3 regions of the Bacillus xiamenensis genome follow, and region 1 is predicted to be linked to each of the others. Evidence: riboswitches for the same ligand, from Rfam matches in the RefSeq annotation. Region 1 holds a riboswitch; each other region holds the start of a gene.
What was found. Region 1 has a riboswitch for thiamine pyrophosphate ahead of tenA (thiaminase II). Riboswitches for the same ligand answer to the same signal wherever they lie in the genome.
Positions count from the first base shown of each region.

Region 1 (4,402 bases):
CGTGTGCAATGATTAGCTCATCTTGAATCAGCACATCATAAAGCGGCGCCTTCTCAAATAACTGCTTAAATTCATGTGATAATTTGGTCTGTTCATGGAGCGGCAGGTTTTTGATTTCGCTTACCGTTGTTTCAATGCCATGCAGTAATTTAACGGGATTTCCTTTCAAATAGCGATAAAGTTTAAAACAATGGTTGCCTGGCACGTAGCGGATCGCTCCCTTGGAATAGGCTTGTATGACAAATCGCATCACGTCTACTGATTGAGGACCTCGGTCTGTTAAATCACCAACAAGGGCTAGTGTTCTCTTATCAGGGTGGACAGGTAGTCCATGTTTGAATTTGTATCCTAGTTTGTGTATGAGGGTAAGCAGCTCTTCGTAGCAGCCGTGGATATCGCCGATGATATCGAATTTCATAAAGGTTCCTCCTGATTTTTTCATCCATTTATCGGATATAAAGAAGTTTGAATTTTAGAAAATATAACGAATGGCTTTCATTTCGTTTGGGCAATTGTTAGAATCAATGCTTTAACGTAAAACTTAAAAATTAAACATGAATGTTAGGAGGCTTTAGCCAATGGAGCATACATCTGTTTCATCACTCGTTGTCGTTATTATTGTAGCCTTTTTCACCCCTATTTTATTGCACCGGTTTAAGCTGACCATTCCGGTCGTTGTCGCCGAAATTATCATGGGGCTCATCATTGGAAAAAGCGGTCTTCAACTAGTTGTTGAACATGACGCATGGCTAGATACATTATCCATGCTAGGGTTTATTTTTCTTATGTTTTTAAGCGGACTTGAAATAGATTTTTCTTCTTTTGAATCTAAGAAGAAAGCACGAGAACTGCCCAATGGTTTAAAAGAACCAAATACATTTAAAGCAGCGACCATTATTTTTCTTGGCGTATTTTGTATTTCCTTTATCCTGTCCTATGCGTTTGTGCTTGCAGGTTTTATCCAAAATGCCTTTTTAATGACGCTTATTATTTCCACGATTTCATTAGGTGTAGTGGTTCCAACTTTAAAAGAGGAAAAGCTGATGCAGACAAATATTGGTCAAATCATTTTGCTTGTGGCTGTCATTGCTGATTTGGTGACGATGATTTTACTTGCTGTGTTTTCCTCCATTTATGGCGATGGAACAGGGAACATGTGGCTGCTCTTATTATTATTTGCTGCGGGTATTCTTCTTTATTTATTTGGCCGAGTATTTAAGACAAAATCCATTTTTCAGTCCATGTCAAAAGGAACGGTGCAAATTGGGACTAGAGCTATCTTTACTCTCATTATAGTCTTAGTTGCCTTATCTGAATCACTCGGTGCTGAAAATATTCTGGGCGCATTTTTAGCTGGTGTGCTTGTGTCTCTTCTTTCGCCTAATAAAGAGATCGTTCAGCAGCTGGACTCATTTGGATACGGATTTTTGATCCCAATCTTTTTTGTGATGGTCGGTGTGGACCTGAATATATGGGCACTCTTTAAAGATCCAACCATTTTGATCATGATTCCACTGCTGTTTATGGCATTATTGCTTAGTAAGCTCGTCCCGATTCTTTATTTGAAAAAATGGTATGACATGAAAAAGGTCGTCGGCGCTGGTTTTTTATTAACCTCGACATTATCTCTTGTCATTGCAGCTGCGACGATTGGTGAGCGGCTTGGTGTCATTGATCATAAAATGTCAGGAGCGCTTATTTTAGTTGCTGTGTTGACGAGTATTTTCACCCCTGTTTGGTTTAAGGCACTATTTAAACAAGAACGTGAAACCAATCATAAAAAGCGTGTGACTTTTATTGGGGCTAATCAGCTGACCTTACCAGTGACACTTGATTTGCATCAGGATGAATATGACATTCGTATTTTGCATGTCTTTCAAGAAAATAAAGAAGCCCTTCTTGCTGACTCGATCTTTGAAGTTGAAGCGATTGAACAATATGACGATGAGACGCTGAGACAGGCAGGGATTGGCCAAGAAGATGTGCTCGTTGTGGCAACAGGCAGTGAAACGAAAAATAAGGAAATTGCTTTATTTGCAAAAGAAGCAGGTGCCAAACAAGTCATTGCCAGTGTGAACAAAGCGGAGACAGAGCTGACATTAAAGGAAGCAGGCATTGATACGTTTTCTAACTTTCTTTCATCTAAAACGGTGCTAAGGGCATTGATTGAAGCACCTGATGCGATTCGTTTGTTAACGAATGAGGATTCTTCTTTGTATCAAATTCAAATGAACAATCATCGGTATCATAATGTCATGCTGAGGGAATTTCCTTTTACCGGCGATTTGGTGTTTGTCCGTATTTTTAGAGGAGTAGACAGTTTAGTACCGCATGGTGATACAACGCTTAGAAGCGGTGACCGCGTGCTTGTGTCGGGCTCTCGGGAGTATGTGGCAGGACTTAGAGCGCAGTTAGAGTTGCAATGAGCCCTTGACCGATGAACAATTCCTGATTAAGATAGAGGTACAACATGATAAGTTTGATCCACTAGGGGAGTCCTTTAAAAGGGCTGAGATAAAAGTGTCGACTTTTAGACCCTCATTACCTGAACAGGTTCATACCTGCGTAGGGAAGTGGTGCGGTGTTTGACTATGCTTTTTACAAATTCCAAACCACTTTCCACGCGGAAAGTGGTTTTTTTATATGGAAAAACAGGAGGAGAGGAACATGACATTTTCAAATGAATGTAAAGAGACAGCAGCGACTTGGTGGAATGGAAGCTTTACACATCCTTTTGTAAAAGGGATCGGAGATGGCACACTTTCACTCGATCGTTTCACCTATTATGTGATGCAGGATTCGTATTATTTAACTCATTTCGCAAAAGTACAGTCGTATGGAGCGGCCATTAGTGAGGACTTACATACGACAGGCAGAATGGCGTATCATGCACAAGGCACGTATGAAGCAGAGCTATCGCTGCATAGAAAATTTACAGAACTGCTTCAGATCTCTGATGAAGCACTCGCCAGCTTTAAGCCTTCTCCAACTGCTTATGCATATACCTCTCATATGTATCGTTCTGTGAAAAGCGGCCGCTTTGAAGAAGTTTTAGCCGCGTTACTGCCGTGTTACTGGCTATATTATGAGGTGGGGGAAAAGCTGAAACAAACAACACCTGACCATCCGATTTATCAAGAGTGGATTTTGACATACGGAGGGGATTGGTTTAAAGAGCTTGTGTTTGAACAGGTCAACCGCTTTGATGAACTCGCGGAAAGAGCGCCAGAACATGTACGGGCCAATATGAAAGAAAATTTTGTGATTTCAAGCTATTACGAGTACCATTTTTGGGAGATGGCGTATGAAAAAGAAACGTGGCAAACAGCATGCTTAGATGGGGTTGGTGCAAATGGAACTCCACGCAGTGACAAATGATTCACTTTCTGTGAGCGAGCTGATCAATCAAATAAAAGCCGTTGAGCCTGAAGTAGACTTTATTCATATACGGGAACGGTCTAAAACAGCAAGTGAGCTTGTTCATCTCGTGAAACAACTCCTTGCAGAAGGCGTTCCGAAAGAGAAGCTTATCATCAATGACCGAGTCGACGTTGCACTGCTCACCAATATTCACCGTGTGCACCTTCCAGGCCACAGCTTTTCGCCAAAGGAATTGAGACAAAAATTTCCTCACTTGCATGCGGGGGTGTCTGTTCATTCGATAGAAGAAGCCAAAGCAGCCGAGAAGAACGGGGCAGAGTATGTCATATTTGGGCACGTATATGCTACCGCATGTAAACCCGGACGAAAGGCGAGAGGCATCAAGCTTGTGGAAGAATTGACTTCTGCGCTGTCCATTCCGGTGGTCGTGATTGGTGGCATAACGCCTGATCGACTGCCAGAATTGATGCATATTGATTTAAAAGGAATAGCGGTCATGTCCGGTATTTTTACTCATCCTCAGCCGCGCAAGATGGCACAAGCATTTTCTCAAAAGCGAAAGGAGAATCCTTATGAACAAGCATTATGACGTTGTGATTATTGGTGGTGGAATCATAGGGATGTCAATCGCCTATCATCTTGCAAAAGCAGGAAAGAAAGCCCTTTTACTTGAGGCAAATGAGGTAGGAAAGCAAACAACGAGTGCGGCCGCTGGTATGCTGGGTGCACATGCTGAAGGAGAAGGTGATGAGGATATTTTCTTTCAAGTAGGGAGAAGAAGTCAGGCTCTATATAAAAAATTAAAAGTCGATCTTCAGCATGAATCGGGCATTGATATACGGGCATCAGCGGGCGGCATTATGAAGGTGGCTTTTACAGAACACGAAAAGCGTGCACTTTGCCGAATGCAGCATCTGCCCACATTTGAATGGCTTGAAGCAAGCAGCGTAAAAAAACGCATCCCTCAAATCACAGATGACATCATAGGAGCAGGCTTGATTGAAGATGATGTGCATGTGGA
Region 1 covers NZ_CP017786.1:480,388-484,789, reverse strand. The annotation lists gene prpE (bis(5'-nucleosyl)-tetraphosphatase PrpE) at 1-418, opposite strand, end outside; gene BK049_RS02430 (monovalent cation:proton antiporter family protein) at 579-2,426, shown strand; TPP riboswitch at 2,480-2,589, shown strand; gene tenA (thiaminase II) at 2,668-3,378, shown strand; gene tenI (thiazole tautomerase TenI) at 3,353-3,970, shown strand; gene thiO (glycine oxidase ThiO) at 3,954-4,402, shown strand, end outside.

Region 2 (4,402 bases), 1.3 Mb from region 1:
TTTCTTGCACCACTGATTCTGGCCAATTTCGCTGTCTTCCACCAAATGCGATTTCATCAAACACTGTGTCCTGTATAAATTGAAGTTCAGGATTTTGAAATACAAAGCCCGCCTCTTCATATAGTGATCGGTCAGACCACTTTTTTAGATGTTTTTCTTTTAAGAAAATGTGGCCTTTTTTTAATGGCTCTAAACGTATGACATGTTTAAGAAACGTACTTTTCCCGCTTCCATTTTCACCGATGATCGCAACCCAATCGCCTGCTTTTATGTCTAGCTGCAGGTCATCTATAATCCTTTTTTTCCCGTAGCTTAGTTGAAGGTGTTCGGTTCGAAGGATTGTCTCTCCATCTATTGATGAGACTTTCTCATGCCGCTCTTTTCTTGCCTCAAAGGTTTGCATGAGTGTTTGGCTTAGTGGATGAAATGGATCTTGTACGACTGTGGACCATTTCTCGGGAAATATTTTCGGACGCCAAATTCCTGCCTCTTTCATTTCTTCCCCAAACGCTTTCATCACGTCTTTTGGACGTCCATCTGCTATAATACGGCCTTGATGGTCTAATAAAATCACCCGATCCATCCACTCGATCACACCGTCTAACACATGCTCCACAAAAATCATCGTTTGATCCTGATCAGCAGAAAGCTGCTGAAGCAGTTGAAATACCTCCATTCGTCCTGCTGGGTCAAGCTGTGCAGTCGGTTCATCAAAGAACAGGACATCTGGCTCTAGCGCTAGTAAACAAGCAAGCGCCAGCCGCTGCTTCATGCCGCCAGATAATGTATGAATATCTGTATTTGGAGCGACATCCAGCTTTACCTTTTGCATGAGATGTTGAATGATGTCATCCATTTCTTCACGAGGCACAGAGCGGTTCTCTAGGCTAAACGCAATTTCTTCATTGACTCGGTGCATACAAAACTGGGCGTCTGGGTCTTGAAACATGACACCTGTATGTCTTTGCAACATCACTTCTCCCTGTACATGAGCTTCCATATGTTCTGGAATGATTCCAGCAAGCACCGAAATGAGCGTGGATTTTCCGCTTCCGCTTGGTCCTAAAATCAGCACCTTTTCCCCCTTTTGAATAGAAAGAGATACTTGATGGAGCACGGGGTTCGTCTGTTCATAAAAACGGACAGTAAGGTTACTGCACGCGAGAAATGAATCCATGCTGTTCACCCTTATTTCGTTTTTCTTTCATAATGGCATATTGATTCAATACACCAGTTTTAGATAAGGCATCCACTACAACCTTTGCTAAGCATCCACCGAGTAGCATGCCACTGATGATTTGAGTGACAAGTGTCATGAGTAGCACTTGAGGGGTGTAATAACCAAAGCCATTGGCAATCAGGCTATATACCATCGCTCCTACTGCTGCAAAGGCACCAGACAGCATGAGTGTCCACATGCGATATCGCTGATAGCCAAAAAGCGCGAAGGCGATTTCTGCCCCAAAGCCTTGACATATACCAATCAGCAGCGCAGAAAGACCAAAGTGGCTGCCTGTCAGTAATTCTACGGCGGCGGCAGCTGTTTCTGCGATGAGTGCAGCTCCTGGCTTTTGGATAATGTAAGCAACGATTGGACTGGCAATGACCCAAATTCCGAACATGATGCTGCCCCCTGCTGGGCCAACAAGTGCTGTAATCGGTAAATAAAGAGTCGACCACCCTAAATAGATGACACCGCACGCTACAGATAAAATGACAGCAAGAACGACTTCTTTCATTTTCCACGTCATGAAGAATGCACCTCCATTTGGACTGGCCACTCTTCCACAGTAAAGGCCATTTCCCAAAATTGATACTCAAGTTGACAGCTTAAGATGAAGTGCTGTTTCATTTTCTCTTTTTCTTTCTCACTTGCTTCTTCTGCCCACTGATCAAGTCGTTTGCAAAGCTCCACTGTGACAGAGTCCGTTAACCCGCCATAAAACGTGATCCACTCATAAAACGGATGGGCTGTGTCAGGCTGCACATCTGAGAGCATTCGTTTGCCTATTTCCCAATAAGTCCAAGGGCACGGGAGCAGCACTGCAATGATTTCTCCAAGTGTGCCTTCCTGAGCGACTTGCAGCATGTGATGAATATAATGGTGAGCGCTTGGCGCCAAAGAAGCACCCTGAAGCTCATCATATGCTACACCTGCTACTCGGCAAAGGTTTTGATGAGGATGCGTCTCACTATCGAGTACAAACGCCATCTGTTGGTGGAAAAAGCGAATATCCTCTCTGTCTGTACACCGGCTGATTGCCGCCGCATAAATTTTAATAAAAGCATTTAAATATTCTGCATCTTGTTTGACGTAATGAATGATCTGCTCCTTTTCCAGCTTTCCTACTGCAAGTCCTCTGACAAACGGATGCTGATAAATGGCTTCAAATAATGGTTCTGCTTCTTGCCTTAATTGCGTTGAAAATGTCATAAAAAAAGCCTCCTCTTCTTCAGTTGAATAAATGAAAAAGCCACCCCAAATGGAGCGGCCTTCTTATCGATTCAATCATGAATAAGACAAGGTCCAGCTCCACTTCCCTCCGCTAGTACAAACTAGATCAGGTTCAAAGGGTCCAAGATTTTCTCTTGTCTCAGTCATACATGACTCCCCTAGTGGACTTTTGTCATTTAATTATCTTTACTCTACACATGTGGCGATTTGATGTCAACCGCCTATCTTAATTCAATGTTTTGATTGTTGGTAGCTTCTCGATTCCTGCAGCATAGTAGAAATTCAGGACACTGAAGAAATCAATTGGCTTTCCTGTTTTTAAATCAACAGCCAATATATGATCACCGTAATTTGTCAGATCATCAATGTCTAAACGCCTTGGCGTTGTCTTCCCGAGTGTATCCACAAAGGTATCATGGTAGTATTGTCCGCTAGCAAACGAAGATTGATGGTACATAAACAATGTCTCCACATCTAAGTAAACGAGAATGGCCTCAGATGAGCTCGCATAAGGGGCTGAGTACGACACTGGTGTCGAAATGCTTTTCACTTTCACGCTTGAAATAGAATGGGTTCTCTGTTCATATTTTCCATCATAGGAGAAATAAAATACACGCTCCCATTGATAATCCGCCGTCTTTGATTGGTTGTTATACACTTTTGCACCGTTCGCAAAGACGTCTCCATTTTCATACTCAGCGACAAAGTATTGCAAGGTTGACGATAGGGATACAGCACCTGTGAAATTGGGTGGATTTTTCGCATTAACCTGCAACGTGTAGGCGTCTCCGAAGTCTCCTCCGCTGGTGATACCGAATGCGTAATCACCAGCCGGTAAATTGGTTAATCCAAGCAGGCTTCCTGCCGGCTGAATGAGATCCGTCGGATAGGCTTGATCTGCTTCAAAATCAACCACAAATAATTGGACGAAATAATCAGCATTTGGAGAAGTAATCCGGCTAATAAGCGCCTGAGGTGACGATGTGCTTAAAAACCATAAATCAACTGGATCTTCCTCGTTTAAAACAGACGATTGATTGATGGCTAGTCCATCAATCGAGCGAACAGCAGACGTACGCAACTTTCCATCGGCAGCGGCTTTTCGTTTAATACTCACCCCGTTTTTCTTATCTACTTTAAACGATTTTTTCACTTGCTTTTGTTGAATCGCCGTTCCTTTATCTTGCTTGACAAATGACTCTTGCACTTGCTGAATGGCTTTTTCTGTAAGCGGCGACATTTTTCCATTTGGTTTTGGTGTATCTTCCGCTTTTATGGCTGGTGAAAATAAGCCTGTTACCAATAAAATAGATAGTAAGGCAGCGGTGATTTTTACGTAAAATGCTCTCACAGGAACATCCCCTTTTCCCTTATTTGGGTTTTTTACCCTGTGATCATTTTACCATTTTTCAATACTTGTTTTAGTCTTTTTGGAAAATTTTTATAACAAAAAACCAGCCGCATGAGATGAGTCACGACTGGTTTTTAGTGATTTATGAAATGGTTTTGACAAATAAGCGTGCTGTTTCTGCACTTGATCCTGGATTTTGTCCCGTAATGATTTGTCCATCTACAACAGCAAATGGCTCAAATGCTTCGCCTTTTTCAAATGCTGCACCTTGCTCACGAAGCTTTGTTTCTAATAAAAATGGAACCTTAGATGTCAGCTGAACAGCGTCCTCTTCCTCGTTCGTGAAGCCAGTTATTTTCTTCCCCTCGATAAACGACTTTCCATCACGACCCTTCACATCAACAAAGGCAGAAACACCGTGGCAAACTGCTCCAACCGCGCCATTTTTGTCTAAAATCGCTAAGATCGCATCGGCTACCAGTTGATTAGACGCAAAGTCGATCATTGGGCCATGTCCTCCTGCAAAGAAGATCCCATCATAATCAGCTGGGTTCACATCTGTTAGTGCCTTTGTGTCTTGAAGTAATTCATACACA
Region 2 covers NZ_CP017786.1:1,792,359-1,796,760, reverse strand. The annotation lists gene BK049_RS09085 (ABC transporter ATP-binding protein) at 1-1,177, opposite strand, end outside; gene BK049_RS09080 (ECF transporter S component) at 1,152-1,751, opposite strand; gene tenA (thiaminase II) at 1,748-2,434, opposite strand; TPP riboswitch at 2,522-2,625, opposite strand; gene BK049_RS09070 (hypothetical protein) at 2,682-3,806, opposite strand; gene BK049_RS09065 (type 1 glutamine amidotransferase domain-containing protein) at 3,949-4,402, opposite strand, start outside.
Region 2: linked by a shared signal. The riboswitch ahead of tenA (thiaminase II) and the one ahead of tenA (thiaminase II) in region 1 are both predicted to bind thiamine pyrophosphate.

Region 3 (4,402 bases), 1.5 Mb from region 1:
AGATTTGTGGGATTGGCTAAACCTTGCGGTCTCGCAGCCCTTTGTTCTGTCCATTGTAGCACGTGTGTAGCCCAGGTCATAAGGGGCATGATGATTTGACGTCATCCCCACCTTCCTCCGGTTTGTCACCGGCAGTCACCTTAGAGTGCCCAACTGAATGCTGGCAACTAAGATCAAGGGTTGCGCTCGTTGCGGGACTTAACCCAACATCTCACGACACGAGCTGACGACAACCATGCACCACCTGTCACTCTGTCCCCGAAGGGAAAGCCCTATCTCTAGGGTTGTCAGAGGATGTCAAGACCTGGTAAGGTTCTTCGCGTTGCTTCGAATTAAACCACATGCTCCACCGCTTGTGCGGGCCCCCGTCAATTCCTTTGAGTTTCAGTCTTGCGACCGTACTCCCCAGGCGGAGTGCTTAATGCGTTAGCTGCAGCACTAAGGGGCGGAAACCCCCTAACACTTAGCACTCATCGTTTACGGCGTGGACTACCAGGGTATCTAATCCTGTTCGCTCCCCACGCTTTCGCTCCTCAGCGTCAGTTACAGACCAGAGAGTCGCCTTCGCCACTGGTGTTCCTCCACATCTCTACGCATTTCACCGCTACACGTGGAATTCCACTCTCCTCTTCTGCACTCAAGTTTCCCAGTTTCCAATGACCCTCCCCGGTTGAGCCGGGGGCTTTCACATCAGACTTAAGAAACCGCCTGCGAGCCCTTTACGCCCAATAATTCCGGACAACGCTTGCCACCTACGTATTACCGCGGCTGCTGGCACGTAGTTAGCCGTGGCTTTCTGGTTAGGTACCGTCATGGTGCAAGCAGTTACTCTTGCACTTGTTCTTCCCTAACAACAGAGCTTTACGATCCGAAAACCTTCATCACTCACGCGGCGTTGCTCCGTCAGACTTTCGTCCATTGCGGAAGATTCCCTACTGCTGCCTCCCGTAGGAGTCTGGGCCGTGTCTCAGTCCCAGTGTGGCCGATCACCCTCTCAGGTCGGCTACGCATCGTCGCCTTGGTGAGCCGTTACCTCACCAACTAGCTAATGCGCCGCGGGTCCATCTGTAAGTGACAGCCGAAACCGTCTTTCATCCTTGAACCATGCGGTTCAAGGAACTATCCGGTATTAGCTCCGGTTTCCCGGAGTTATCCCAGTCTTACAGGCAGGTTACCCACGTGTTACTCACCCGTCCGCCGCTAACATCCGGGAGCAAGCTCCCTTCTGTCCGCTCGACTTGCATGTATTAGGCACGCCGCCAGCGTTCGTCCTGAGCCAGGATCAAACTCTCCGAGGTATGCAGGATGCATATCACACATGCGTTGCTACACGATGTAGCGAACTTAGCATGTGATCATTTCCTGCCTCGTCAGTTTGACTGACTACCTATGATGTTTCATAGGATTTTTTTATTAAAACTCGAATTAACAGGTACGTTTTGTCTTGTTTAGTTTTCAAAGATCATTTTCGTTATCGCTCAGAGGCGACTTTATTAATATAACATTCTATCAAGATGAAGTCAATAACTTTTTTCTCGAATGTTATTTCTCAACCGCGCTGTTTCAGCGGCGAATACAAATATAACACCTTTTGAAATAAGAAACAAGTATTTTCTCTAAATAATTTATTTTTCCTCATTTCTTTCTATATATAGATATAAAAAGTGGTTCTCTCAGTAATTCACTATTGTTGATCCTGTAGGTCTTTAGTATATTTATAATAGATTGAAACTAAATAACCGCAGGGGGAGCTTTGTGCTGAGAGTGAACAATTCGTTGTTCTGACCCTTTGAACCTGTCAGTTAATACTGAAGTAGGAATGTGGAATCACTTGCATACATGCACTGTATCCAAGCCGATATGTTTTTCTATGAATCACATACTCATCCTGACATGGTCTCTCCTTGCACAATTCGTGAAAAGGGGATTTTTTTATGCAGAAATCAAATCAATTAGTACGACTGATGGAGATCGCCATCATGACTTCTCTTGCACTTGTATTAGATTATTTATCAGGTCTCTTTTTAAGAATGCCGAACGGCGGGTCAATTGCGCTGATCATGATTCCTGTTATTCTCATGTCTATTAGATGGGGAGTGTCTACTGGGTTTATCATCGGGGTGTTAATCGCTGGACTACAGCTGATGAATAGTCCTATCATCGCCACACCTGTACAAGGATTCCTCGATTACTTTGTCGCATCTGTAGTGATTTGTTTAAGTGGGCTATTCTCAGGATCAATTAAAAAAGCCCTTCAGGATAAAAAACGAAAGAAACAATTCTTCTATATTACTCTATCTGTCTTTACCGCCAGTTTCTTCAGGCTGCTGACGTTCTTTATTTCTGGCGTTGTTTTCTTTTCTCACAATGCACCAAAAGGAACGCCAGGATGGCTATACTCTTTATTATATAACAGCACATATATGGTTCCTTCATTTATCATTTGTAGTATTGTTCTTTGTTTACTCATCCCTAGTGCGTCTCGTTTGGTTTTTCCTCAACAAAAATAACCTGGCTTTTTCAGCAGGTTATTTTTTTATGCATAATTTTCTGCTCTATTGAATCTATTAATAGTAGAAGATTTTAAGCTGGAGGTGCGCCAATGAATTCTTACTCCATTATGCTGTGCTGCTATATTCTTAGTCTTGCCTACTTTTTGGCCAGTTTCTATGAGGCATTAAAAATAGCAGCTGTGAAAGGAAAAGTAGAGGCTGCTCCTTTTATCTCTTATATTTTACTCGCCACACTTTTTACTTTTTTCTCTCATTATTACTGGAAGCTGACGATATAATTCGGTGTACATGATCATTTAGTACAGACAACTCCCATCCATACCCAATTTCCTCATGGTTCTCACCAGCCAGCTCGAATTGGCTGGTGACGACAAAACTAGGTTGAAGCTTTTGATAAAATTGCTTCGCTGAATTCTGCTCAAATACCCAAAGCAGCATATTTTGATAGCCTTTCTTTAGTAAATAATCCACACCTTTTGCAATCAGAGCCATGCCCGCTCCTGATTTCTGTTTTTGCTGCAACAAATAGATGGCATAAAGCTCACCATCATATATTGAATAGCGCTCATCACGCTGTTTTCCAAAGGAAGCAAAACCAAATACTCCGTCCGCATCTTCTGCGACAAATGTGCCTTCAAGCGATCTGCTTCTCCAGCTCTCTTCCCGCTCCTCTACATTTAAAGCATCCAAATACGCCTGCGAAATAATGCCGTGATAAGTCGTTTGCCAGCTTTTCACATGAATCTCGGCGATTTTAGGAATATCACTATGTACTGCATGTCTCACCTTCATCTACGCCACCCCTTCTAGCAGTTTCCTATTCTATATTCATTATAATAAGTTTCTAATGTATAAAATTCAATTCGTTGACAATTTGTCAACACACCTTTATATTGGGTACGACTTCTTCTATTAAAAAGTTGATACATATGAAAGGGTGAAATAAAAGATGGAGTGTAAGACAACTGAGCTTCGGCAGCTCTTAAAGGAACAACTACAACTACGTTCTCTCTCATTAAGAGAACTCAGCACACAAACAGACATTGATAAAGCGACACTTTCTAGAATAATGAATGGCAAAAGAAAACCGACTTTGAACCATTTACAGCGGCTTTCAGATGCTCTAAACATTTCTTTAGATCGACTATTGGCCGCTGCTGGATTTCCCATTAAAAATGAGAAAGTTCACGGTGATACGTTCATTCAAGCGGTAGAAGAGATCGAAAGAACACTGAAAGATCATGATGTCTATGACGGTACATTCAGCGAGGAGAAATTGAAACAGAAGCTAAATGCATACGAGACCTACAGTCAATCAGTCGAGGGAAAAGAAACGATCTCAGCAAAGTTTGAAAAAAAGATGGACTCAATAAGCGGCGTTGGGCCATTTCTTGATCAATTGAAAAGCATGTACAACTCTTTCATGAGCGGCCGGGGTACTTCTCGTGAATTGATGTTGATGGGAGGCGCCCTTCTTTATTTCATTATGCCCGTTGATTTAATACCAGATTATATTTTTCCGATCGGCTATATTGATGACGCTGCAGCAGTGCAGGTCGTATTAAACCAGCTGACAAATAGGTCATAGCAGGTGACGGAGACATGAAAAAACAGAACGGCATTGACTTCGTATTATTATTCACTGTCATTTGTTTCTTTGTGATCAGCCTGCTGGCTGTGTATAGCGGATCGGGACAGTATGAAACGCAAGATATGTTTTATTTCGTCAAAAGACAAATTTTCTGGTATATCGTCGGTTTTGGCCTCATGGCGGCAGTTGCTTACTTTGATTACGAGCTGCTTGAGCGTTTATCTTTTCGACTATTTGCAGGTGGTCTCTTCCTCATCATTCTCGTACATTTTTTTGGAACGAATCAAAATGGCTCCCA
Region 3 covers NZ_CP017786.1:2,623,335-2,627,736, reverse strand. The annotation lists rRNA gene BK049_RS13300 (16S ribosomal RNA) at 1-1,298, opposite strand, end outside; TPP riboswitch at 1,735-1,837, shown strand; gene thiT (energy-coupled thiamine transporter ThiT) at 1,935-2,510, shown strand; gene BK049_RS19020 (hypothetical protein) at 2,603-2,791, shown strand; gene BK049_RS13290 (GNAT family N-acetyltransferase) at 2,751-3,305, opposite strand; gene BK049_RS13285 (DUF1232 domain-containing protein) at 3,463-4,101, shown strand; gene rodA (rod shape-determining protein RodA) at 4,116-4,402, shown strand, end outside.
Region 3: linked by a shared signal. The riboswitch ahead of thiT (energy-coupled thiamine transporter ThiT) and the one ahead of tenA (thiaminase II) in region 1 are both predicted to bind thiamine pyrophosphate.